Regions from separate parts of the Rhodoferax sp. SPJ21 genome, predicted to be linked through region 1. Evidence: riboswitches for the same ligand, from Rfam matches in the RefSeq annotation. Region 1 holds a riboswitch; the other holds the start of a gene.
What was found. Region 1 has a riboswitch for S-adenosylhomocysteine ahead of metH (methionine synthase). Riboswitches for the same ligand answer to the same signal wherever they lie in the genome.
Positions count from the first base shown of each region.

Region 2: it holds a riboswitch for S-adenosylhomocysteine, as region 1 does, so the genes downstream of both, ahcY (adenosylhomocysteinase) here and metH (methionine synthase) in region 1, are expected to answer to the same signal.

Region 1 is NZ_JBYZMO010000002.1:269,572-281,287, forward strand. Features, by position in the region: gene metH (methionine synthase) at 1-2,508, opposite strand, end outside; S-adenosyl-L-homocysteine riboswitch at 2,535-2,617, opposite strand; gene AC4BBN_RS09075 (cyclic nucleotide-binding domain-containing protein) at 2,724-3,332, shown strand; gene AC4BBN_RS09080 (YncE family protein) at 3,374-4,453, opposite strand; gene AC4BBN_RS09085 (PACE efflux transporter) at 4,551-4,988, opposite strand; gene AC4BBN_RS09090 (LysR family transcriptional regulator) at 5,098-6,024, shown strand; gene AC4BBN_RS09095 (Gfo/Idh/MocA family protein) at 6,071-7,078, opposite strand; gene AC4BBN_RS09100 (homocysteine S-methyltransferase family protein) at 7,080-8,123, opposite strand; gene AC4BBN_RS09105 (AraC family transcriptional regulator) at 8,160-9,068, opposite strand; gene AC4BBN_RS09110 (oxidoreductase) at 9,161-10,000, shown strand; gene AC4BBN_RS09115 (AbiU2 domain-containing protein) at 9,912-10,556, opposite strand; gene recQ (DNA helicase RecQ) at 10,729-11,716, shown strand, end outside.
Region 2 is NZ_JBYZMO010000001.1:1,254,771-1,266,486, forward strand. Features, by position in the region: gene AC4BBN_RS05710 (SDR family oxidoreductase) at 1-666, shown strand, start outside; gene AC4BBN_RS05715 (methyl-accepting chemotaxis protein) at 687-2,024, opposite strand; gene AC4BBN_RS05720 (hypothetical protein) at 2,125-2,247, shown strand; gene AC4BBN_RS05725 (Lrp/AsnC family transcriptional regulator) at 2,277-2,786, opposite strand; gene AC4BBN_RS05730 (1-aminocyclopropane-1-carboxylate deaminase) at 2,958-3,974, shown strand; gene AC4BBN_RS05735 (DUF3348 family protein) at 4,431-5,252, shown strand; gene AC4BBN_RS05740 (DUF802 domain-containing protein) at 5,249-7,810, shown strand; gene AC4BBN_RS05745 (OmpA family protein) at 7,807-8,457, shown strand; gene AC4BBN_RS05750 (DUF2894 domain-containing protein) at 8,454-9,065, shown strand; S-adenosyl-L-homocysteine riboswitch at 9,132-9,227, shown strand; gene ahcY (adenosylhomocysteinase) at 9,316-10,749, shown strand; gene AC4BBN_RS05760 (TlyA family RNA methyltransferase) at 10,878-11,716, shown strand, end outside.

The sequences.
Region 1 (11,716 bases):
GCAGGCAGGGTAGCCGGGCGCAGGGCGGATGCCGGTGTATTTTTCGCCAATCATCTCTTCGACGGTCAGCGCCTCCTGCGGCGAGGTGCCCCACAGGTCGGTGCGCACGCGCTGGTGCAGGCATTCCGCAAAGGCCTCGGCCAGGCGGTCGGCGATGGCTTTGAACATGATGCTGGAGTAGTCGTCCAGCTCGGCCATGAACTGGGCTTCCTTCTTCTCGGCGCCCAGGCCGGCGGTGACGGCAAACATGCCCGCGTAGTCCGCCACGCCACTGGCCTTGGGTGCCACGAAGTCGGCCAGGCAGCGGCTGGGGCGCATGACACCGTCCACCGCCTGCTTTTCGGCCTGCTGGCGCAGGCCATACCAGGTCATGGCGACTTCCGCGCGCGACTCGTCGGTGTAGAAAACGATATCGTCGTCATTCACCGTGTTCGCCGGGTACAGGGCAATCACACCGTTGGCGGTGAGCCAGCGGCCTTCGACCACGCGCTTGAGCATGGCCTGCGCATCCTTGTGGACACGGGTGGCTTCTATGCCGACCACTTCGTCGGTCAGGATGGCGGGGTACGGGCCGGCCAGGTCCCAGGTCTGGAAGAACGGGCCCCAGTCGATGTACTTGGCCAGCTCGGTCAGGTCGAAATTCTTGAAGACACGGCGGCCGATGAACTTGGGCACCTTGGGCGTATAGCCGGTCCAGTTGATCGGCGTCTTGTTGGCCCGGCATTTGGCCAGCGGCCACAGCGGGGTCTGCTTCTTGTTGGCGTGCTGCAGGCGCACCTTGTCGTAGTCGGCATTCAGTTCTGCTATGAAATCTGCAGCACCATCCCCAAGTAAGCTCTGCGCCACACCCACACTGCGCGATGCATCTGGCACGTAGACCACCGGGCCGTCGTAGTGGTGGGCGATCTTCACGGCGGTGTGCACGCGGCTGGTGGTGGCGCCGCCGATCATCAGCGGGATCTTCTTGACGCGGAAGTGGTCGTCCTTTTGCATCTCGCCAGCCACGTACTGCATTTCTTCCAGGCTGGGGGTGATGAGGCCGCTCAGGCCGACAATGTCGGCGCCCTCGACCTTGGCGCGCGCCAGGATCTCGTGGCAGGGCACCATCACGCCCATGTTCACCACCTCGAAGTTATTGCACTGCAAAACTACCGTGACGATGTTCTTGCCAATGTCGTGCACATCGCCCTTGACGGTGGCGATGATGATCTTGCCCTTGGTGCGCACATCGCGGCCAGCGGCTTCGTCCAGGCGTTTTTCTTCTTCGATGTAAGGAATCAAATGCGCCACTGCGGACTTCATCACCCGTGCCGACTTCACCACCTGCGGCAAGAACATCTTGCCCTGGCCAAACAGGTCGCCCACGATGTTCATGCCCGCCATCAGCGGGCCTTCGATCACATGCAGCGGACGGCCACCCTTGGCCAGCACGGCCTGGTAGGCCTCTTCGGTATCGGGCACGATGAATTCGGTGATGCCGTGCACCATGGCGTGGCTCAACCGGTCTTCCACCGACACGGGGTGGTCCGCCGTGCCGCGCCAGTCCAGGCGCTTGCTCTCGTCTTTGGCGCCGCTCTTGGCGGTTTCGGCAATTTCGACCAAGCGCTCGCCCGCGTCGGGCCGGCGGTTCAGCACCACGTCTTCCACGCGCTCGCGCAGCACCGGCTCCAGGTCGTCGTACACACCGACCATGCCGGCGTTAACGATGCCCATGTCCATACCCGCCTGGATGGCGTGGTACAGAAACACGGTGTGGATGGCCTCGCGCACCGGGTCGTTGCCACGGAAGCTGAAAGACACGTTCGAGACACCGCCCGATACCTTGGCGCCCGGCAGGTTCTGCTTGATCCAGCGCGTGGCTTCGATGAAATCCACCGCGTAGTTGTTGTGCTCCTCGATACCGGTGGCCACGGCAAAGATGTTCGGGTCGAAGATGATGTCTTCTGGCGGATAGCCCACCTCGTCCACCAGAATGCGGTAGGCGCGTTCGCAGATCTCAACCTTGCGCTCATAGGTATCGGCCTGGCCTTTTTCGTCAAAGGCCATCACCACGGCGGCCGCACCGTAGCGGCGCAGTAGCTTGGCGTGGTGCTTGAACTGCTCCACGCCTTCTTTCATGCTGATCGAGTTGACGATGCCCTTGCCCTGGATGCAGCGCAGGCCGGCTTCGATGACTTCCCACTTCGACGAGTCAATCATGATCGGCACGCGGGCGATGTCGGGCTCGCTGGCGATCAGGTTCAAAAAGCGCACCATGGCCGCCTTGCTGTCCAGCATGGCTTCGTCCATGTTGATGTCGATCACCTGGGCGCCGTTTTCCACCTGCTGGCGGGCCACCGACAAGGCCTGGTCGAATTCGCCATTCAAAATCATGCGGGCGAAGGCCTTGGAGCCGGTGACATTGGTGCGCTCGCCGATGTTGACGAACAGCGTGCCGGGGCCAATGAGCACAGGCTCCAGGCCGGACAACAGCATGGGGGGGACGGAATTTGCGACGGGTTCGGACATTCAACTCACCTGTGGAGGGGGCATGGTTCAGGTGAGCGTCGTTGCGGTCTCGTACAAGAGCTTTCCAAGCCTGACGGGGACCAGCCCCGCTGCAACGCTCCTTGGAAGCGCCGATTTTAAAGGCTATGCGCGAACCCGCCGCCCTACCCTGGGTCCCGAGAAAGCTCTAAACTTCCCGCGCAGACAATCTGTTACTTCTACACCCCTCCCCCAGCATGTTTGAAAACTTCTTTGGCAGCAAGAAAACCGTTCAAGGCCAACAACCCGAAGACCTTCTGCCCAAGCAGCGCATGCGGGCCGTAGAAGGCTCCGAGTCGGCCAACCGGGCGGCCGAGCTGCTCATCGCCCCCACGGCGCTGATGCAGCTGCTACCCGAAGAGGCGCTGACCGTCGTCAGCTATATGACACCGCGCCGCATCCCGATAGACACCACCTTCATTGTCGAGGGGGACAAAAGCGAAACCGGCTACATGGTTCTGCTGCTGGAAGGCGAAGTGACGGTAGAAAACGTTATCGTCAGCCGGCACAACCCGGTCACCGTGACCGTGCTAGGCCCGGGCAGCCTGATTGGCGAAATGGGCCTGATCGACGGCCAGGCGCGGCTGGCCTCGTGTACCGCCAGCACCAATGTGGTCTGCGCCATCCTGTCGCGCGCCGCTCTGGAAAAGCTCAGCCAGGACGACCCGCATACTGCCGCCAAGCTGCTGCTGGCGATTTCCATGCGCGTGGCCGAGCGGCTACGCGAAACCTCAGAGAAGCTGAAGCGCTACAGCCAGCTGGTGCAGGCCATGCAGCAGGAAATCGACCACCTGATGCCGACCTGATTTCGCCCCCGACAGGGGGCGGAATCAGTAAGCCACCGGGCTTACTTGCTGTAGGTCAGCACGTAGAACTTGTTGTCAAAAAAGGTATTGGCGTAGTACGGCGACACGCTGGTGGTGATCTTCTTGCTGTAGTCGGCGCTGCCTTCTGCGGTGATGGCGTAGATCTTCTTGCTCTTGTGGTCCATGGCCATGGTGCGTACGCCGGCCATGGTGCCCAGCGCTTCAGACGGCTTGTAGGTATTGGCATCGACCTGCTCGAACACATTCATGACCGAGTTCACACCGTTGGTCAGGAACACCCGTTTCAGCTCGGCGTCATACACCACGTCATCGTTGCCGCCACCGATTTCAAAGGTGTAGAGGATGGCGCCGTTGTCAGCATCCATCACCGCAAAAGACGGCTTCACCGTCGCGCTGCCACGGCAGCCCAGGAAGATGCGGCGGTTGGCCGCATCCAGCGCCAGGCCGTTAGTCTGGGCGCAACCAGGTGTGGGCCACTGGGCCGTGACGGTCATGTCTTTGGTGTTGATGCGGTACACCGCGTTCTCGTCGCGCGAGGCCATGTAGAAATTGCCCTGGCCGTCGGCTTCGGCGTGCTCAGGCTTTTTGGTGCTGACCTTGATGGAGCCAACCTTTTTCAATGAGGGGGCCTCCAGCACCTGCAACTCCGTGCCGTCTTTTCCTGCCGCCATATTCACGATGATGCGCTTGGTGGCCGGGTCGTAGTGGGTGGCATCCAGCTCGTCGCCCAGCTTGATGGACGCTTGCGCCTCCAGTGTGGACAGCTTGAAGGGGGTGATGGTGCCGTTTTCGTTGTATGAAATGCCGAGGTCGAACTCGGGCATCAAGGTGGCGCCGTTAGCGCTGTCGCTGGCCGTCGTGCCGATGATGCCAAGCGCCTTGTGGCTGGCCAGGTCGTACACCTGCAGGCCCGCGCCACGGCGGCCGATGAACAGGTGACCGCGCGCTGCGTCCAACGATACATAGTCCCAGGCGGAGCCCTTGCCCGGGATCGCCGTGGCGTTGTCCAGGTGCCAGCCGTCAAACGCAGCGGCGGGCAGGGGCATGGAAACAACGGCTGCGACAGCGGCGGCCACGGAAAGCAATTTGCACACGGACATAAGAACTCCTAGGGATGGGAGCCCGCATCCTAGGTCTGCGCCACCGTTTGGCGCAGGGTGCTAATCCTTACGTAATCGCCGCAGTCCGTGCAGGCAACTAGGCCGGCTGCGTCTTGCGCACTGCTGAAGTAGGCAGGCCAAACACGCGGTCAAAAACCCAGTTGAACACGAAGGCGTAAACCAGGAAGAACACCAGCAAGCCCAGGTCCATCAGCAGGGCCTGCCACAGCGTGGCGTCGAACCACCAGGCCATCAAGGGCACCAGAAACACCGTCAGCCCACCTTCGAAGCCTATGGCATGCGCAATGCGCCGGCCCAGGCTGCGGCCATACACCGCCTGGCGGGCTTCCCAGCGCTCGAACAAGGTGTTGAACACCAGGTTCCAGGTGATGGCGATGCTGGAGGCAGCGACCGCCACCACGCTTGAATCCTGCATGCCGTGGCCCGTCATGCCGGACAAACCGAGGGTGGTCGCCAGAATGGCAATGCCTTCGAACAAACTTACATAAACCAACTTGCGCTTGATACCTTGCATGGCAAATCTGAACGGCTTAGCCGCCTTGGAACCGGTAATGCCGCCACTTTATGTCTTTAATTCTGATATATAAAGTCAGCTTATGTCAGTTTTATTGATGGGTTGAGCCATGGCATTCACCACCGAGAGCGTGCAGGTATTTCTGGCCGTGCTGGACAGGGGCTCGTTCTCAGCCGCTGCGCGCGCCCTGGGGCGGGTGCCGTCGGCGGTCAGCATGGCCGTCGCCCACCTGGAGGCCGAGCTGGGGCTAGAGCTGTTCGACCGCAGCGGGCGCGAGCCCCGGCCCACGGCCACCGCGCGGTCGCTGGAGCCGCAGGCCCGCCTGCTGGCCGGCCAGCTGCAGCAGCTGAACGCACAGGCACTGGGGCTGACGCAAGGGCTGGAAAACCGCCTGACCCTGGCCATCGCCCCCGAGCTACTGGCAGCCCAGTGGCGCAGCCCACTGGCCACACTGGCGCAGGAATATCCCCTGCTGGAAGTGGAGGTGCTGGCCGCACCGCAGGCCGATGCGTTGAGCATGCTGCACGCAGGTCGGGCCAACCTGGCCCTGGTGTTCGAGCGGCCCAGCCTGGACGGGCGCGAAGGCTTTCAAGAAGTCAGCAGCGAAACCCTGGTGGCAGTGATGTCGCCCGAGCTGCTGGCGCGCACCCTGCAAGGCCCGGACGGCCTGCGCGAAGAGCAACTAACCAACACCCGCCAGATCGTGGTGGCCAGCCGCGACCTGGCCACCATAGACCGGCGCTTTGCCTTTGCCCGGCACTGCTGGCGCACCGACAACCACATCGCCGCGCTGGGCCTGATCGAGGCCGGCATCGGCTGGGGCTGGCTGCCGCAATCTTTTGTGCGCAGCCAGATCGCCTCTGGCACGCTGGTGCAGATACCGTTCGACAACCTGACCAACCACATGGAGCTGTGGGTAGACGTCGTCTGGTCCAAGGAACGGCCGCTGGGCCTGGCGGCGCGGCGCTTTATCGCCCTGGTCAGCGCCCGCAGGGAAGCCAGCAAACTGCTGGCGACATCCGCCAATAATTTATAACAAATAGGCCTGTAGCGCAGATATTAACTGCACAAGCAGCTACGAATTAAATAGCAGCCAGGGTTTCCCAGCGCCCGCTGCGCTGCGAGGCAAACAGCGCGTCGATGATGCGCATGTTCTGGACCGCGTCTTCCACGCCGTACGGCAGCGGCGCTTCACCACGGATCGCCTTTGAAAACGCATCGCCTTCCAGGCTGTACTGGTCGCAGGGCGCAAAGCTCTCCACCGTGGCGCTGGCGCCGCCCAGTTGCTGGCCGTTGTCGATGAAGATGCGGGTGGCTTCACCCTGCGGCGCGTTGAACGGAATCTCAATTTCCACCCGCTGCTGCGTGCCCACTACGTGCACGCGCTGGTAGGGCGTGGACTGGGTGGAGACGGTGAAGTCCAGGTGCCGGCCGCCACCAAAGTCCAGCAAGGCGCTGAACGTGCGGTCCACATTGAAATCGGGGTCCATGTCGGCCAGCGCCATCACGCGCACCGGCTCGGCACCGAACAGAAAGCGCCCGGCGACGATGGGGTAGCAGCCGATGTCGAACAGCGCGCCGCCGCCCTTTGCCGCATCGTTGCGGATGTTGCTGGCGTCGCGGTTGAAGTAGGAGAACCAGGCCTGCACCGTGCGCAACTCGCCCAGGGCGCCGCTCTGCACCAGCTCGCGCGTACGCAGCCACTGCGGGTGGAAGCGCACCATGAAGGCTTCCATGATGTGGACCTTGCCGGCCACCTCGCGCAACTGCGCGGCTTCATTGGCGTTCAGCGCGATAGGCTTTTCGCACAGCACATGCTTGCCGGCGCGGGCTGCGGCCAGGGTCATGGGCACATGCAAGTCGTTGGGCAACGGGTTGTAAATGGCCTCGATGCTCGGGTCGGCCAGCAGCTCTTCGTAGGAGCCGTAGGCGTTAGGGATGCCCAGTGTGTCCGCAGCGGCACGGGCCGATGGCAGCGAGCGCGAGGCAATCGCCTGCACATCGCACCACTGGCTGCGCATCAGCGCCGGGGTAACTTTCTCCATGCCAATCTTGGCAGTGCTCAACACACCCCAGCGCACTTTTTGCATATCAGGCAGCCTCTTTGTAGAAGAACGGGCGTAGCACGCGGCCGGGCAGCGGGTTCACCGCGTCGTGGATGGCGGCGATGTGGTCGGGCGTGGTGCCGCAGCAGCCACCGACGATGTTGACCAGGCCTTCGGCGGCGAATTCGCGCACCAGGGCCGAGGTGACGTCCGGCGTTTCGTCGAAGCCGGTGTCGCTCATCGGGTTGGGCAGGCCTGCATTGGGGTAGCAGCTGATGAAGGTGTCGGGCGCCACGCGGTGCAGCTCCTGGATGTAGGGGCGCATCAGCGCCGCGCCGAGTGCGCAGTTCAGGCCCACGGCCAGCGGCTGGGCGTGGCGCACGCTGTGCCAGAAGGCGGTGACGGTCTGGCCGCTGAGGATGCGGCCCGAGGCATCGGTCACCGTGCCGCTGATGATTAGCGGCAGGCGCTGGCCCGAGTCTTCAAAGTATTCGTCTACCGCGAACAGCGCGGCCTTGGCGTTCAGGGTGTCGAAAATTGTCTCGACCAGGATCACGTCCGCGCCGCCTTCGACCAGGGCCTTGGTCTGCTCGTAATAGGCTTTGCGCAGCTGCTCGAAGTTGACGTTGCGCGCGCCGGGGTCGTTCACATCGGGGCTGATGCTGGCGGTCTTGGGCGTGGGGCCGAGGGCGCCGGCGACGAAGCGGGGCTTGTCCGGCGTGCTGTATTTGTCGCAGGCGGCGCGGGCGATTTTGGCCGATTCGAAGTTCATCTCGATCGCCAGATCGGCCATGTCGTAGTCCTCTTGGGCCACAGTGGTGGCGCCGAAGGTATTGGTCTCGATCAGGTCGGCACCGGCGGCCAGGTAGCCCTCGTGGATGTCGCGGATCACGTCGGGCCGAGTCAGGCTCAGCAGCTCGTTATTGCCCTTCACATCCTTGTGAAAGTCCTTAAAGCGCTCGCCGCGGTACTGCTCTTCGGTCAGCTTGAAGCGCTGGATCATGGTGCCCATCGCGCCATCCAGGATGGCAATGCGTTGTGCCAGGATGGCGGGCAGTTGTTGGGCGCGGGTGTAGGTGGGCGTTTTCATGAGGGCTCGATTGTAGGAAACCCCGGCACGGCTCCGTTACACCGCCGCCAGTGGCCCCAGTCCGCGTAGGCGTACGGCGTCGCGCAGCGGCGGCTGGCCGTACATGCGGGCGTATTCGCGGCTGAATTGCGACGGGCTCTCATAGCCCACGGTGAAGCCGATGCTGGCCGCATCCGCCTGGCCAGCCAGCAGCAAGCGCCGCGCCTCTTGCAGGCGGATCTGCTTCTGGTACTGCAGCGGGCTCATGGCGGTCACGGCCTTGAAATGCCGGTGGAAGGTGGAGGCGCTCATATTCGCCCGCTGCGCCACCGCGTCAATGCGCAGCGGCTCGGCAAAGTGGCTACGTATCCAGCCTATGGCCTGGCCCACCTGGGCCATGCGGCTGTGGGCCAGCGCGATCTGGCGCAGCATGGGAGCCTGGGCGCCGGTCAGCAGACGGTACAGAATTTCGCGCTCGGCCAGCGGCGCCAGCATGGGGATGTCGGCCGGCCGGTCCAGCAGCCGCAGCAAGCGCACGGCGGCGTCCAGCAGGTCGGGCGTGACCGGGCTGACGGCCAGGCCGGGCAAGGGGGCGTCCTGAGCTGCCCCCGGCAAGGTGAGCAGCATGTCGGCCAGCACCGCCGGGTCCAGCTCCAGAGACAACGCCAGATACGGTGCGTCTGGACTGGCCTGGATGACCGAGCCGGTGATGGGCAGGTCCACCGACACCACCAAATACTGGCCGGCAGCGTATTCCACGATGCTGTTGCCCAGCAATGTGCGCTTGGCCCCTTGCGCCACGATGTACAGCATGGGCTGGTAGACCACGCCCATGGGCAGGGTCGGGGTATCGGAGCGCACCAGGCCAACGCGCGGGATGACGGTGGCGGTGCGACGCCCATGGCAGTGTTGTGCAATCAGGGCACACAGCTCTTTGAGGGAGTCTGGCGTAGGCGACGGTAACATGCGAGGATTATGCAAGAGCTGCGCAGCATCAGGCTACCGCTGCAAGGGCCGGCGCGCGGATAGTCAAGCCCTCAACTACCCGGAGCTTCTGCATGTCTTTCCAACCCCACACCTGGTTCATCACCGGCGCCGCACGCGGCATCGGTGCCCACACCGTGCAGGCCGCGCTGGCCGCCGGCCACAACGTGGTCGCCACGGCCCGCAAGCGCGACAGCATCACCCTGACCGACGACCGCCTGCTGGCGCTGGACCTGGACGTCACCGACGCGGCCCAGGCCCAGGCCGCCGTGCAAGCCGCCGTGGCCCGCTTTGGCCGCATCGACGTGCTGGTCAACAACGCCGGCTACGGCCAGCTCGGCCTGTTCGAAGAAAGCACGGCGGCCGATGCGGAGCAGCAGTTCGCCACCAATGTGTTTGGCCTGCTCCACGTCACCCGTTCCGTGCTGCCGGTGATGCGCGCGCAGCGTGCCGGCCATGTGTTCAACCTCTCGTCCATCGCCGGCATGCGCGGCATCCCCGGCGGCACGCTGTACTGCGCCAGCAAGTTCGCGGTGGAGGGCTTCTCCGAAGGGTTGGCGCAGGAGCTGGCCCCGTTCGGCATCCGCGTCACCATCGTGGAGCCCGGCGCGTTCCGCACCGACTTTCTGGACGGCCAGTCCATGCGCTTTGGCAGCCAGCCCATCGCCGACTACGCCGCCCAGTCGACCCAGACCCGCGCAGGTTTTGGTGCCCGCAACCACCTGCAGCCCGGCGACCCGGCGCGGCTGGCTGCGGTGCTGCTGCAACTGGCGGCGCATCCCACGCCGCCGCTGCGTTTTGCGGCGGGTAGCGATGCGGTGGCGATCATTGGGGCGAAGATTGAGGCGCTGCGGGGAGAGCTGGAGGCTTGGCAGGCGCTGTCGGTAACGACGGATAGGAATCTCCATCGTTAAGCGCCCTAAGAAGATCGTAAGCATCTCCTGGTCCAGATGTTCCTCGGAAATCGAGCGGCCCTTCGCCGAGCGCTTCACCAACTAAATCATTGAAGTTCTGCAAGCTGTCGAGAAAAGCCTGAACGTCACTCTCACTGTGGTCGCCCAGCAACTCTGGATTGAGGAATGTTTCTTTGTCGGCGTGCGAGACAGCTCGATTGCGGCTGTTGTTAAGGATGTCTCTGTAAACCTGAATACCAGCAGCTTCTTGCTTAATTGCATCTGTGAGAAGCCCCAAGACCTTCAGATCCTCAACAAGGTTTTCTACGGTCAAGTTCTCACGTTTACGAGTCATTGGGGGATCAGTTATCCGACACACTACAAGTACCCAATACTCGACCAGTATGGAATTCAAGTCGCCAAAGAATTGCTGTGCTGTTCGCCGCAGTAATGCGTCGGTGTCAGCACCAGACGAATACAGTGCAGCAGCGATATCGAACACCCTTCTCACCCATATAGATTCGACTCGGAACGCATTGAACGCATTTTTCGTCCGGTCGAGTTCAACTGCTGCCATAGGTGCTACCCAATTTAGTACGCTGAAACACATGCGTGTTCTGTTGCAAAACTGCAGATGAAAGCCCAGGACCACTATAGCCGGACGAAAACGCCACCCTCCCGGCACGGGGCACAATACCCGCTCACCCAGCCCAGCGCTGGTTTACATACAAAATCAGCCCCTAGCGCATATGCCACCTGCGCCAGCAGCTACAAATTCCAGAGCAAAAGCATTGTCCTCGTCCCCCCTCGCCATTCTGCGTGAAACCTTTGGCTACGAGCAGTTTCGGGGCCCGCAGCAGGCCATCGTTGAGCATGTCGTAGCGGGCGGCGATGCGCTGGTGCTGATGCCTACGGGCGGCGGCAAGTCGCTGTGCTACCAGATCCCGGCGATTGCGCGGCAGCTGGACGGGCATGGCATCACCATCGTCATCTCACCGCTGATCGCGCTGATGCACGACCAGGTGGGGGCGCTACACGAGGCGGGGGTGAAGGCGGCGTTCTTGAACTCCACCTTATCGTTCGACGAGGCGCTGGACGTGGAGCGGCGGCTGATGCGTGGCGACATCACCATGCTGTACGCCGCGCCCGAGCGCATCACCACGCCGCGTTTTCTGGACCTGTTGGACGACCTGCTGGCGCGCCGGCAGCTGAGCCTGTTTGCGATTGACGAGGTGCATTGCGTCAGCCAGTGGGGCCACGACTTCCGCCCTGAATACCGTGCGCTGACGGTGCTGCACCAGCGCTATGCCAGCGTGCCGCGCATCGCGCTGACAGCCACGGCGGACGCACTGACACGCGCCGACATCGTGGAGCGGCTGCAGCTGGAAGAGGCCCAGCATTTCGTCAGCAGCTTTGACCGGCCCAACATCCGCTACACCATCGTCGAGAAAAAGGACGCCACCACGCAACTACTGCGCTTCATCGAGCGCGAGCACGACGAGGACGCGGGCGTGGTCTATTGCCAGTCGCGCAAGCGGGTGGAAGAGGTGGCGCAGATGCTGTGCGAGCAGGGCATCAACGCCCTGCCCTACCACGCCGGCCTGGACGCGAAACTGCGCCAGACCCACCAGGACCGCTTTCTGCGCGAAGAAGGCATCGTGATGGTGGCGACCATTGCCTTCGGCATGGGTATCGACAAGCCAGACGTGCGCTTTGTGGCGCACCTGGACATGCCGA
Region 2 (11,716 bases), on a different contig from region 1:
GCCAACATCCTCATCCTGGGCGCGTCGCGCGGCATAGGCCTGGAGTTTGTGCGCCAGTACGCCGAAGCGGGCGAGCGTGTCATCGCCACTGCCCGCGACGCGGCCGGCCTGGCCCGCCTCAAGGCCGTGGGGGCCGAGGCCTTGCGCCTGGACGTGGCCGACCCGACCAGCATCAGCGGCCTGGCGTGGCAGCTGGACGGCGAGAAAATCCATGTGGCCGTGTACGTGGCAGGCCTGTTTTCAAAAGGCGGTGCCACCTCACCGCCGACCCAGCAGGACTTTGACCGCGTGATGCACACCAATGTGCTGGGCGCCATGCAGGCCATTCCCCAGGTTGCGCCCTTGGTGGAGGAAGCGGGCGGCGTGTTCGCCTGCATCACCAGCGGCATGGGCCAGATCAGCAGCGTGGCCTCCAGCGACGGCTGGACCTACCGCGTCAGCAAGGCTGCGCTGAACATGGCGGTGGCTGCCGCCCAGCACGACTACCCGCGCGCCACGCTATTGGCACTCTGCCCAGGCTGGGTGCAAACCGATATGGGCGGCCCCGGTGCCAGTCTGACGGTGGAGGCCAGCGTGGCAGCCATGCGCAGCACCCTGGCGGCGGTGACGCCGGCTGACCGTGGGCGCTACATGCACCACGATGGGCGGCCCTACACCGGCTGGTGAACTGCGGCCGAAGGCCCTCCTCAGCCCACGCTGTCGGCCGCTTGCAACTGGACCATAGCCTGGTTGACCGCGCCCAGGCGCGCGTCCTGCGCGCGTGACGCATCGACGATGGACGCCATGATGTCGGAAGCCTGTTTGGCCGAGTGCTGGATCTCCTGCATCACGCGGCCAGACTCCTGTACCTTGGCATTGCCGACGAAGACGCGCTCGGCCGAGGCGGATATCAGTCCCTTGATTTCGCGTGCGGCCTCGGCACTGCGCTGCGCCAGGCTGCGCACCTCGCCCGCCACAACGGCAAAGCCACGGCCTTGCTCACCGGCGCGGGCCGCTTCCACGGCGGCGTTCAACGCCAGCAGATTGGTCTGAAAGGCGATGCCGTCAATCAGGCCCACGATGTCGGCGATGCGCTTGGAATCGGCCTGGATGTGCTGCATGGTGGCCACCGCCTCTGCGGAGGCATCGGCACCGTTGTGCGCAATCGAGGCTACTTGCAAGGTATGGGAATGCGCACCGTCAGCCTGCGCCGCACTGTGCTTCACCAGCCGCTGCAGCTCCTGGAACGCGCCCTGGACCAGGCGCGTGGCCTCAAACCGGGCCGTGATGTCGGTGGCGTATTTGACGATCTTGAAAGGCCTGCCGACCTGGTCCAGCACGGGGCTGTAATTGGCTTCTATCCACACCACATTGCCCGCGCGGCCCACACGCTGAAACTGGCCCTGGTGGAACTGGCCGCTGCCCAGGTGCTGCCAGAAGGCCCGGTATTCCGGGCTTTGCCGCTCCTGCGCTGTGACAAACATGCTGTGGTGCTTGCCAACCAGTTCGTTCTCGCTGCGGTAGCCCATGGCTTCGATGAAATTACGGTTAGCACGCAGGATGCGGCCTTGCAGGTCAAATTCGATCACCGCCTGCGCCCTGCCCACGGCCGCCAGCTGGCTGTTGGCCTCGGCGTCCCGCAATACCTGCTCGGAAATATCCATGGCGTACTTCACCACCCGCACGACCTTGCCCGCGCCGTCCCGCACCGGGCTGTAATTGGCCTGCAGCCACACATCTTTGCCATCGCTGGCAATGCGCCGGCACCGGCCCACGAAAGCTTCGCCTCGTTGCAGCCGCGCCCAGAAGGCCGCGTACTCCGGCGCGTGCTGCTCTGCGGGATCGACAAATAGGCGGTGGTGCTGGCCCTGAATGGCTTCCAGCGAGTAACCCATGACCTGCAGAAACGGCGCGTTGGCGAAAACAATGGTGCCGTCCGGCTCAAATTCAATGACCGCTTGGTTGCGATACAGCGCCTGGAGTTGGCGTTGCGCGGAGACACTCTTGCCCGATAGGAAAGAAAAAAGTTTGGCCAGACGGTTCATGGTGAAAATGTGGTCGCATTGTGACTGCTTGGTATTTTCTATGGCAACCGCACCCATATTCGTCATTTTTTACAAAAAACACCGGGGAAACCCTTGGTTTGTGAAGAATTTGTGCCGCCTGCAGCACTTTCGGTACAACGACAACGACAACGACAACGACAACGACAACGACAACAACGACAACGACAACGGCTGGCAAGACTTGCCACCGCGCTCAGCGTAAGAACGTATTCAAAGAAACTGGCCGCTCGGCTAAATCGGAAACTGCGTGGTGGACAGCACCTGCTTGAGCACCATGAACGAACGAATCTGCCGCACGCCCGGCAGGTGCAGCAGCTGTGTGGCGTGCAGGTTATTAAAGCTGTCGTTGTCGCGCGTGCGCAGCAGCATGAAGTAGTCAAACTCGCCCGTCACCACATGGCACTCCATGCAGCCCGATACCTTGGCTGCCGCCTTCTCGAACAGGGCGAATGACTCGGGCGTGGACCGGTCCAGCACCACGCCAATCAGCACCAGCATGCTGGCGTCCAGCGCCTTGGGGTTGAGCAGCGCGACGATGCCCGAAATAACACCCAGTTGCTTGAGCCGCTCCACCCGCCGCAGGCAGGCAGGCGGGCTCAGATTCACCTTGGCGGCCAGCGCCACATTGGTCATGGACGCATCGCGCTGCAGGGCGCGCAGTATGGCTTTGTCGGTGCGGTCTATGGCGTGGTCGGGGCTGTCGGTGGGCTCCGTCTTGGCTTTTACTTTTGTTGCGCACATATTGCTTATCAAGACATAAAGATACGAACATACTAAATAAATGGGTTTTTTAAGACATATAAAGAATAATTTTTGCAACCCTATTAACCAAGTTGCTCCCTAGAATTTGGCTATGCGTTGCAAGCCACCCGCGTTGCGCGTCCACCGCCTTTCACTTTGCGAGCCACCAGCATGAACCTGCAGAAATTCCCGCGCCACGCCCTGACCTTTGGCCCCTCGCCCATCACCCCGCTGAAACGCCTGAGCGCGCACCTGGGCGGCAAGGTGGATCTGTACGCCAAGCGCGAAGATTGCAACAGCGGCCTGGCCTTTGGCGGCAACAAGACCCGCAAGCTGGAATACCTGATCCCCGAAGCCATCGCGGGCGGTTACGACACCCTGGTATCCATCGGCGGCATCCAGTCCAACCAAACCCGGCAGGTCGCCGCCGTGGCCGCCCATCTGGGCATGAAGTGCGTGCTGGTGCAAGAGAACTGGGTCAACTACTCAGACGCGGTGTACGACCGCGTGGGCAACATCGAGATGTCCCGCATCCTGGGTGCCGACGTGCGGCTGGACGCCGCCGGTTTCGACATCGGCATCCGCCCCAGCTGGGAGCAGGCCATGGAAGACGTGCGTAAGGCCGGCGGCAAGCCGTTTCCGATTCCAGCGGGTTGCTCCGAACATCCCCTGGGCGGGCTGGGCTTCGTGGGTTTTGCCGAAGAAGTGCGCCAGCAGGAAGCTGAACTGGGCTTCAAGTTCGACTACATCGTGGTCTGCTCGGTCACAGGCAGCACGCAGGCGGGCATGGTGGTGGGTTTTGCCACTGACGGCCGGGCCGACAAAGTGATTGGTATCGACGCCTCGGCCAAACCGGTGCAAACCAAGGCCCAGGTGCTACGCATCGCCCAACACACCGCCAAACTGGTGGAGCTGGGCCGCGACATCACAGAGCAGGACGTGGTGCTGGACACCCGCTACGGCGGCCCCGAATACGGCCTGCCCAGCGAAGGCACGCTGGAGGCGATCCGCCTGTGCGCACGCCAGGAAGGCATGCTGACCGACCCGGTGTACGAGGGCAAATCCATGCAAGGCATGATAGCCATGGTGCGCAACGGCGAATTCCCGGCAGGCTCCAAAGTGCTGTATGCCCACCTCGGCGGCGTGCCGGCTTTAAACGCCTACAGCTTCCTGTTCCGCAACGGCTGAATCCGCAGCGCGTGCCCTGTGTGAATGCCATCCGCGTGCACGGACAGTCGCCGTGGGCAGGTGGATGGCATCGCTTCACCCTAGCTCCACGCAAGCACCTGACTTGCTACTGAAAAAATAGCTACCTGCGCAGACAGAATCTGCACAAAAGCCTGTTTTCTTTCATAAGTTTCTCGCTTTCAGCCGGACCGGCGCTGCTCGCGCCTAGCCGGCTGGGTGGCGCTCAAAGGCCACCCGGTACAATCCTCGCCCAGCCAAGGCCATTCGGAAACAGCACGCTGCTTGCCGCATGCATGCCCGGCTACCAGCGCTACGCGCAAGGTGTTTTCACCATGGGGCTGCGGCGAGTCTGCCGTGCCCTTGCCCCCTGGCCCATCGCTATGGGAATGGGCAGACGCCCCATACCGCCACATTGAGCCCCATTGCCGCTACCTCCTGGGTGCAAAGGAATCTTTTTTGCGCACGAACTTCAGCAGTTCCAAATTGGTTCGCCTGTTGGGTGACCCGGCCTCCGTCGGCAAGGCGGGCGCCAGCGTGGACTCTGCCGAGCAGCTGAGCGTGCTGCTGGGCGTGTTCGACGCGGTGACACTGCGCGGCGCGCTGCAGGCCATCCAGACCACGCGCGCGGCCGCCCAGCCCACTGGCAAGCCAGTCCAGGCGGGCCGCAGCGTAGGGGTCGCAGCACAGGTGCAGCAGGTACGCCAGGTCCTGGCCCACGCCATCACCACCAAACCGGTGGCAGTGGCCGATGCGGGCGCCAGCCGGCGGCGGGGCCGCAACCCCGAACCCTTGCCCCTGCCGGTACCAGCCGCGCCCGAAGAAACGGTGGCCGACTACGCGGCATTTCGCCAGCGCCACCTGGACCTGCAGCGCCAGATGGATTTGATGCTCCCGCCCTTGCGTGTAAATGTGCGCGAGGCGATTGCAGCGGTGTCCCCCACCTTGCGGCAGCTGGCCGCACTGGACGCCGTGTGGGAGCAAATGCTGGCAGCGCGCGAGCAGAAGTTGCTGGCCACCATCCCAACGCTGCTGAAGCACCGGTTTGAACAGCTGCGCACGACCCACCCGCAGCAAGACAAGCCCGCCCTGTGGCGCCAAGCCGGCGGATGGCTGGACCGATTTGACAAGGAACAGCAGGCCGTGATGTTGGCCGAGCTGGACCTTCGGCTGGAGCCCGTCATGGGCTTGGTAGAGGCATTCCAGCGGGAAACCGCACTTGAGCGTGCGCCCACAGCGGCGCCGCACAGGGATATTGAAAAAGTTGAGAACGCAGTATGAATAGGTTTGTTTTCGCCACCATCTTCTCCATTGGTCTTCTGGCCGTGGCCTGGGTGGGCTATGGGTTTGTAGGCACCAGCGCGCTGGCGCTGGCCGTTACCGCGGTGATCGCCGGGGTGTACTTGCTGGGGGCGCTGGAGCTGCGACGCTTCCGGGCTGACACAGCATCGCTGGCCAGTGCGCTGGCCGACCTGGTGCAGCCGCCCGCGGATTTGCCCACCTGGCTGGAGCGTGTGCCAGCCCTGCTGCGCAACCCCGTACGCATGCGCGTCGAGGGCGAGCGCAGCGCCCTGCCCGGCCTGGCGTTGACGCCGTACCTGGTGGGCTTGCTGGTGATGCTGGGCATGCTGGGCACCTTCCTGGGCATGGTGGTCACCTTCAAGGGCGCGGTGTTTGCGCTGGAGGGCTCCACCGACATGCATGCCATTCGCTCCGCATTGGCGGCGCCCATCAAGGGCCTGGGCCTGTCGTTTGGCACCTCGGTGGCCGGGGTGGCGGCGTCGGCCGTCTTGGGGCTGCTATCGGCCATGGCCCGGCGCGAGCGGCTGGATGTGGTGCGCCTGCTGGATGCCCGCATTGCCACCAGCTTGCGGCCGTTTTCCATGGCGCAACAGCGCCACGACGCCTTCAAGGCCGTGCAACTGCAGGCCCACGCGCTGCCCGAGGTGGCAGAGCGCCTGCAGGCCCTGATGGACGGCATGGAGCGCCGCAGCCAGCAGTTGAGCGAACAGTTGCAAGGGCAGCAGGCGCAGTTCCATCGCGAGGTGTCGGGGGCGTATGGCGAATTGGCCAGCTCCGTCAGTGCATCGCTGCAAGCCAGCCTGGCCGCTGCGGCACGCACGGCGGGCGACAGTATCCAACCGGTAGTCCAGGCGGCGATGGCGGAGATGGCGCAAGAATCCACACGCCTGCACCAACGCGTCTTTGATGCCACGCAAAGCCAGCTGAATGGCCTGGCCCAGAGCTGGGACGCAGCCGCCGCGCGCACTGCCGATGGCTGGGCCGCCGCGCAACAAAACCACGTGCGCAGCAGCGAGGCCCAGGCGGCCCGATTTGACGCGGCGCTACAAGGCTTTGCCGATACGTTTGAGCAGCGCTCCAGCTCGTTGCTGGCTTCGGTTCAAGCGGCTGCAGCCCAGTCCCGGGACGCACAAGCGGCCGCAGACCAGTTGCACCTGCAAGGCTGGACGCAGGCATTGCAGTCCACCACCCAGACGCTGCAGAGCGAATGGCGCGCCATGGGCGAACAGGCCCTGGCCCAGCAACAAGCGGTGTGCCAAACGCTGGAGAAGACCGCTGGCGCGATGGTCGAGCACACCAGCCAGCGCGCCGAAACCACCCTGACACAGGTGGCTGATTTGGTAGCGCGATCTGAAGCCTTGTTGGCCGCGCATACCGCCGCAGAGGCCCGCTGGACACAGGACCAGAGCGAGCGCCTGGCGCAAATGGCCAGTCTCTCGCGCACCGCGCTGCAAGGCTTTGCCGACACTTTCGAACAACGTTCCAGCACGCTGCTGGCTGCGGTGCAAGCTGCCGTAACCCAGTCCCGCGAGGACCAAGCTACGGCCGACCAGCTGCACCTACAAAGCTGGACGCAGGCATTGCAGTCCACCACCCACACGCTGCAGGGCGAATGGCGCGCCATGGGCGAGCAGGCCCTGGCCCAACAACAGGCGGTCTGCCAAACGCTGGAGAAGACCGCTGGCGACATGGTGGTACACACCAGCGAACGCGCCGAAACAACCCTGGCACAGGTGGCAAATCTGGTGGGCCGTTCTGAAACCCTGCTGGCCAGCCATACCGAAGCAGAAGTCCGCTGGACGCAGCAGCAGGGCGAGCGCCTGGACCAATTGGCCAGCCTTTGGCGCACCGAGCTGGCAACCCTGCGTGCCGAAGAATCCACCCGTGGCCAGGCCGCAGTGGACCGACTGGCGGAATTGCAGACCGCCGTGGTAACCCATTTGGCCACCTTGGGCACGGCCCTGGAAGAGCCCATGGCCCGACTGATGGCCACGGCGGCCGAGGCGCCCCAAGCCGCAGCGGAAGTGATTGCCCAGCTGCGCCAGCAAATGGCCGGGTTCAGCGAGCGCGACAACCAGGCTTTTGCAGAACGCACCCAGCTGGTGACGCAACTCGACACACTGCTACAGACGCTGGACCAGGCAGCGGGCGACCAGCGCACCGCCATCGAGTCGCTGGTGGCATCTGCTGCCCGCGTGCTGGACGCTGCGGGCGGCCAGTTTGCCCACGCGGTAGAGGTGCACACCCACCAGACCGCGCAGGTGGCGGCGCAGGTCACTGGCAGTGCTGTGGAGTTGGCCAGCCTGGGCGAAGCCTTTGGCCACGGAGTACAACTCTTCAGCGCGTCGAACGAAAAACTGGCGGACAGCCTGCAGCGCGTGGAAGGCGCCATCCAGCAGTCGGCTGCTCGTAGCGATGAACAACTGGCCTACTACGTGGCCCAGGCCCGCGAGGTGATTGACCTCAGCATCGCCGCGCAGCAAACGGTGGTGGAAGACATGCGCCGCCTGCGCAGCGCGGAAGGGGTTGCGGGATGACCGGCGCGGACGACTGGGATGATGGCGTAGAGCAGACCGCGCCCGTTTGGGCGGTGTTTGGCGACCTGATGTCGGGCTTGCTGGGCGCCTTTGTGCTGGTGCTGGTTGGTGTGCTGGTGGTGCAGATGGACCTGGTCACCAATCTGCAGGCGGAAGTGGCCAAACGCCAGAGCGAAGAGCAGCGCCGCATGGCCTTGGAAAAGGCCCTGGCCGTGCCCTTGGCCACAGGCCGCGTGACCTTGAACAACGGCCGTATCGGCATCAGCGGCAGCGTGCTGTTCCCGGTGAACTCCGACCAGTTGCGCCCCGAAGGGCGGCAATTGCTGAAAAGCCTGGTGCCACCGCTGCAGGTCTACCTGGGCGCACGGGACGACATGCTGATGGTCAGCGGATTTACCGACAACCAGCCCATCATCGACCGCAACCAGCATTTCACCGACAACCTGGAGCTGTCGGCCCAGCGCGCGCTCACGGTGTCGCGCGCACTGATCGAATCCGGCATGCCCTCGTCGCGGGTGTTTGCGGCCGCGTTTGGTGCCGAACAGCCCGTGGCGTCAAACGACGACGACAAAGGCCGTGCACAAAACCGCCGGGTGGAAATGGCACCCGTGCCCCGCTCAACCGCCGAGAAGCCGCCGGCACCATGATGCCGCCAGAGGCTTTCGATGCGGCGACGGCGTTGGCGTCCTTGCGCAACGCAGGCGCGCAGCATTGGGACCCCGTGCGCTTTCGCTACCTGGAAGCTCTGCAACAGCGTTTGGAGGCTGCGCCCGAACCCGTACGGCACATCGTGCATGGCAAGCTGCAAGCCGCGCTGACGGCCTATGCCGAACGTGGCGAACGTAGGCCCCGGGCAAGTCATTCCGAATCCCCTCCCCCGCCCACCTCTGCGCTGGCTGCACTGAACGCCTACATCCGCACAGCGACCCAGCCCGCCGCAGAAGACAACTCTGCTCCCGCTGGCTGGGGTGGCCGGCCCGAGCTGAAGAGTGTGCAAGGCTTCCGGGAAGTCTGGTCCAAATTTGCAGTTGTGGACCAAGTGGAACAGTCGCTCAAGCGGGGCCCGGAAAACGCCGGGCCGCTGAATTCCCACATGCTAGTGCTGCGCTCCCTGGCCACGATGCGCGAGCTGTCTCCCGAGTACCTGCGCAGATTTTTGTCGCATGCGGAAACCCTGCTGTGGCTGGACCAGGAAAGCCAGCGCCTCAGCGCTCCGCAGGCACGGTCGGCACGCGCCAGCAAGCGGAAGAAATAAAGACCTACGGGTCTGGTGTTACACGCCTTTCATGTGCGGCGCAGCGGCTTCTCCTTATAATGGCAGGATTCCGAGGAGCGCTGCAACCCCCGGCCTGGTCACCCCAGGCCCCGGTGTGAGGCTCGGAATCCATCCATTTAGTGATAACCGCGCTCACCCACTGCCTGCTAGGCTGAAATTCGGGTGAGTCCCGGTTCACCGTCTGCGCAGTGGCCCTACCAACATGTACCAACCTGTTTTGGAGCCCACCATGAACGCAGTTCTCAAACCCATTTTGACCGCCGACCAAGCCATTGCCGACCTGAGCCTGGCCGCCTGGGGCCAGCGCGAAATCCGCATTGCTGAAACCGAAATGCCCGGCCTGATGGCCATCCGCGAAGAATTCGCAGCCGCGCAACCTTTGAAGGGCGCTCGCATCACCGGTTCCTTGCACATGACGATCCAGACCGCCGTGCTGATCGAAACCCTGCAAGCCCTGGGCGCCACCGTGCGTTGGGCGTCGTGCAACATCTTCTCGACCCAAGACCATGCCGCCGCTGCGATTGCCGCTGCCGGCACGCCGGTGTTCGCCATCAAGGGCGAGACGCTGAAAGACTACTGGGATTACACCCACAGCATCTTTGACTTCGGCGCCAAGGGCACGCCCGGCGAAGGCCCGAACATGATTCTGGACGACGGCGGTGACGCCACGCTGCTGATGCACCTGGGCCAACGCGCCGAGAAGGACATCAGCGTGGTAGCCAACCCTACTAGCGAAGAAGAAACCCTGCTGTTCGCAGCCATCAAGGCCAAGCTGGCTGTGGACCCCACCTGGTACACCCGCAAGTCGGCTGAGATCATCGGCGTGACCGAAGAAACCACTACCGGCGTGCACCGCCTGAATGAGATGAGCGCCAAGGGCACGCTGCTGTTCCGCGCCATCAACGTGAATGACTCGGTGACCAAGAGCAAGTTCGACAACCTGTATGGCTGCCGCGAATCCCTGGTGGACGGCATCAAGCGCGCCACCGACGTGATGATTGCCGGCAAGGTGGCAGTGGTCGCCGGCTACGGCGACGTGGGCAAGGGCTCGGCCCAGGCACTGCGCGCACTGTCGGCCCAAGTCTGGGTGACCGAGATCGACCCGATCAACGCACTGCAAGCCGCGATGGAAGGCTATCGCGTGGTCACCATGGACTATGCCTGCGAACACGCAGACATCTTCGTCACCACCACCGGCAACAAGAGCGTCATCACCCACGCCCACATGCTGAAGATGAAGGACCAGGCCATCGTCTGCAACATTGGCCACTTCGACAACGAAATTGAAGTTGCGGCGATCGAGCAATACGAGTGGGAAGAAATCAAGCCCCAGGTGGACCACATCACGTTCCCAGACGGCAAGAAGATCATCCTGCTGGCCAAGGGCCGCCTGGTGAACCTGGGCTGCGGCACAGGCCACCCCAGCTTCGTGATGTCGGCCAGCTTCGCCAACCAGACCATCGCCCAGATCGAGCTGTTCACCAAGAAGGACGCGTACGAAAATGGCAAGGTCTACGTGCTGCCCAAGCACCTGGACGAGAAGGTCGCCCGCCTGCACCTGAAGAAGGTCGGCGCGATGTTGACCGAGCTGACCGACGAGCAAGCTGCCTACATCGGCGTTAGCAAGAACGGCCCCTACAAAGCCGAAACCTACCGCTACTAAGCAAACTGCAGCCGTTCGGGCTGAGCCTGTCGAAGCCGCCCTGTTGTACAAGGCCCTTCGACCAGCTCAGGACGAACGGGCTTTGCGGGCGCTCTGCGTCCGCATTTCCCCCTCATATCCGGAGCCCCATGCGCGCTGACCAATTACTCGTAGAACGCGGCATGGCCGCATCCCGCTCGCAGGCCGTGCGCCTGATCGCCGGAGGCATGCGCTGGTTCGACGGCATCAAATGGCGAGATGTCGCCAAGAACAAGGACGACATCCCGGAAGACGCCCAGCTGGAACTGCTGGACGCGGCCGAGGCACGCTATGTCTCGCGCGGCGGGCTCAAGCTTGAAGCCGCGCTGAAACATGTCGGCCTGGACGCCAACGGCCTGAAAGTGCTCGACGTGGGCCAATCCACCGGCGGGTTTACCGACTGCCTGCTGCAAGCCGGCGCGCTTCAGGTGACTGGCGTGGACGTAGGCCATGGCCAGCTGCATCCCAAGCTGCGCGTCGATACGCGGGTGCTGTGCGTAGAGGGCTTGAACGCCCGTTCACTCACGCCCGAGTCGCTGCAGGAAGCCTGCGAAATGGTCTTGTCCGAGCACTGGGAACCACCGGCGGTGGACGACCCGGAGCCCGAGGCGCCGTACAGCTGGATGCGTGGTGGTGGCGAAGTCACCGACTACGACGATAGCGATGACGCCGACGATGCCGAGGTCGAAGCGCATATTGCCCAGGCAACTGGCAAAGTGAACGCGCGGCCTCTGGACGCCGAACCCGCCGCCGATGCGGCACCAGTGCGGCACAAGCGCAAAGCCGGCCTGGACGGGCTGGATACCGAACCCGAGTTCGACCTTGTCACGGGCGACGTGTCCTTTATTTCGCTGACGCTGATACTGCCAGCCCTCGTGCCGCTGCTCCAGCCCGACAGCCATTTGCTGATGCTGGTCAAGCCGCAGTTCGAGCTGCAGCCTGGCCAGGT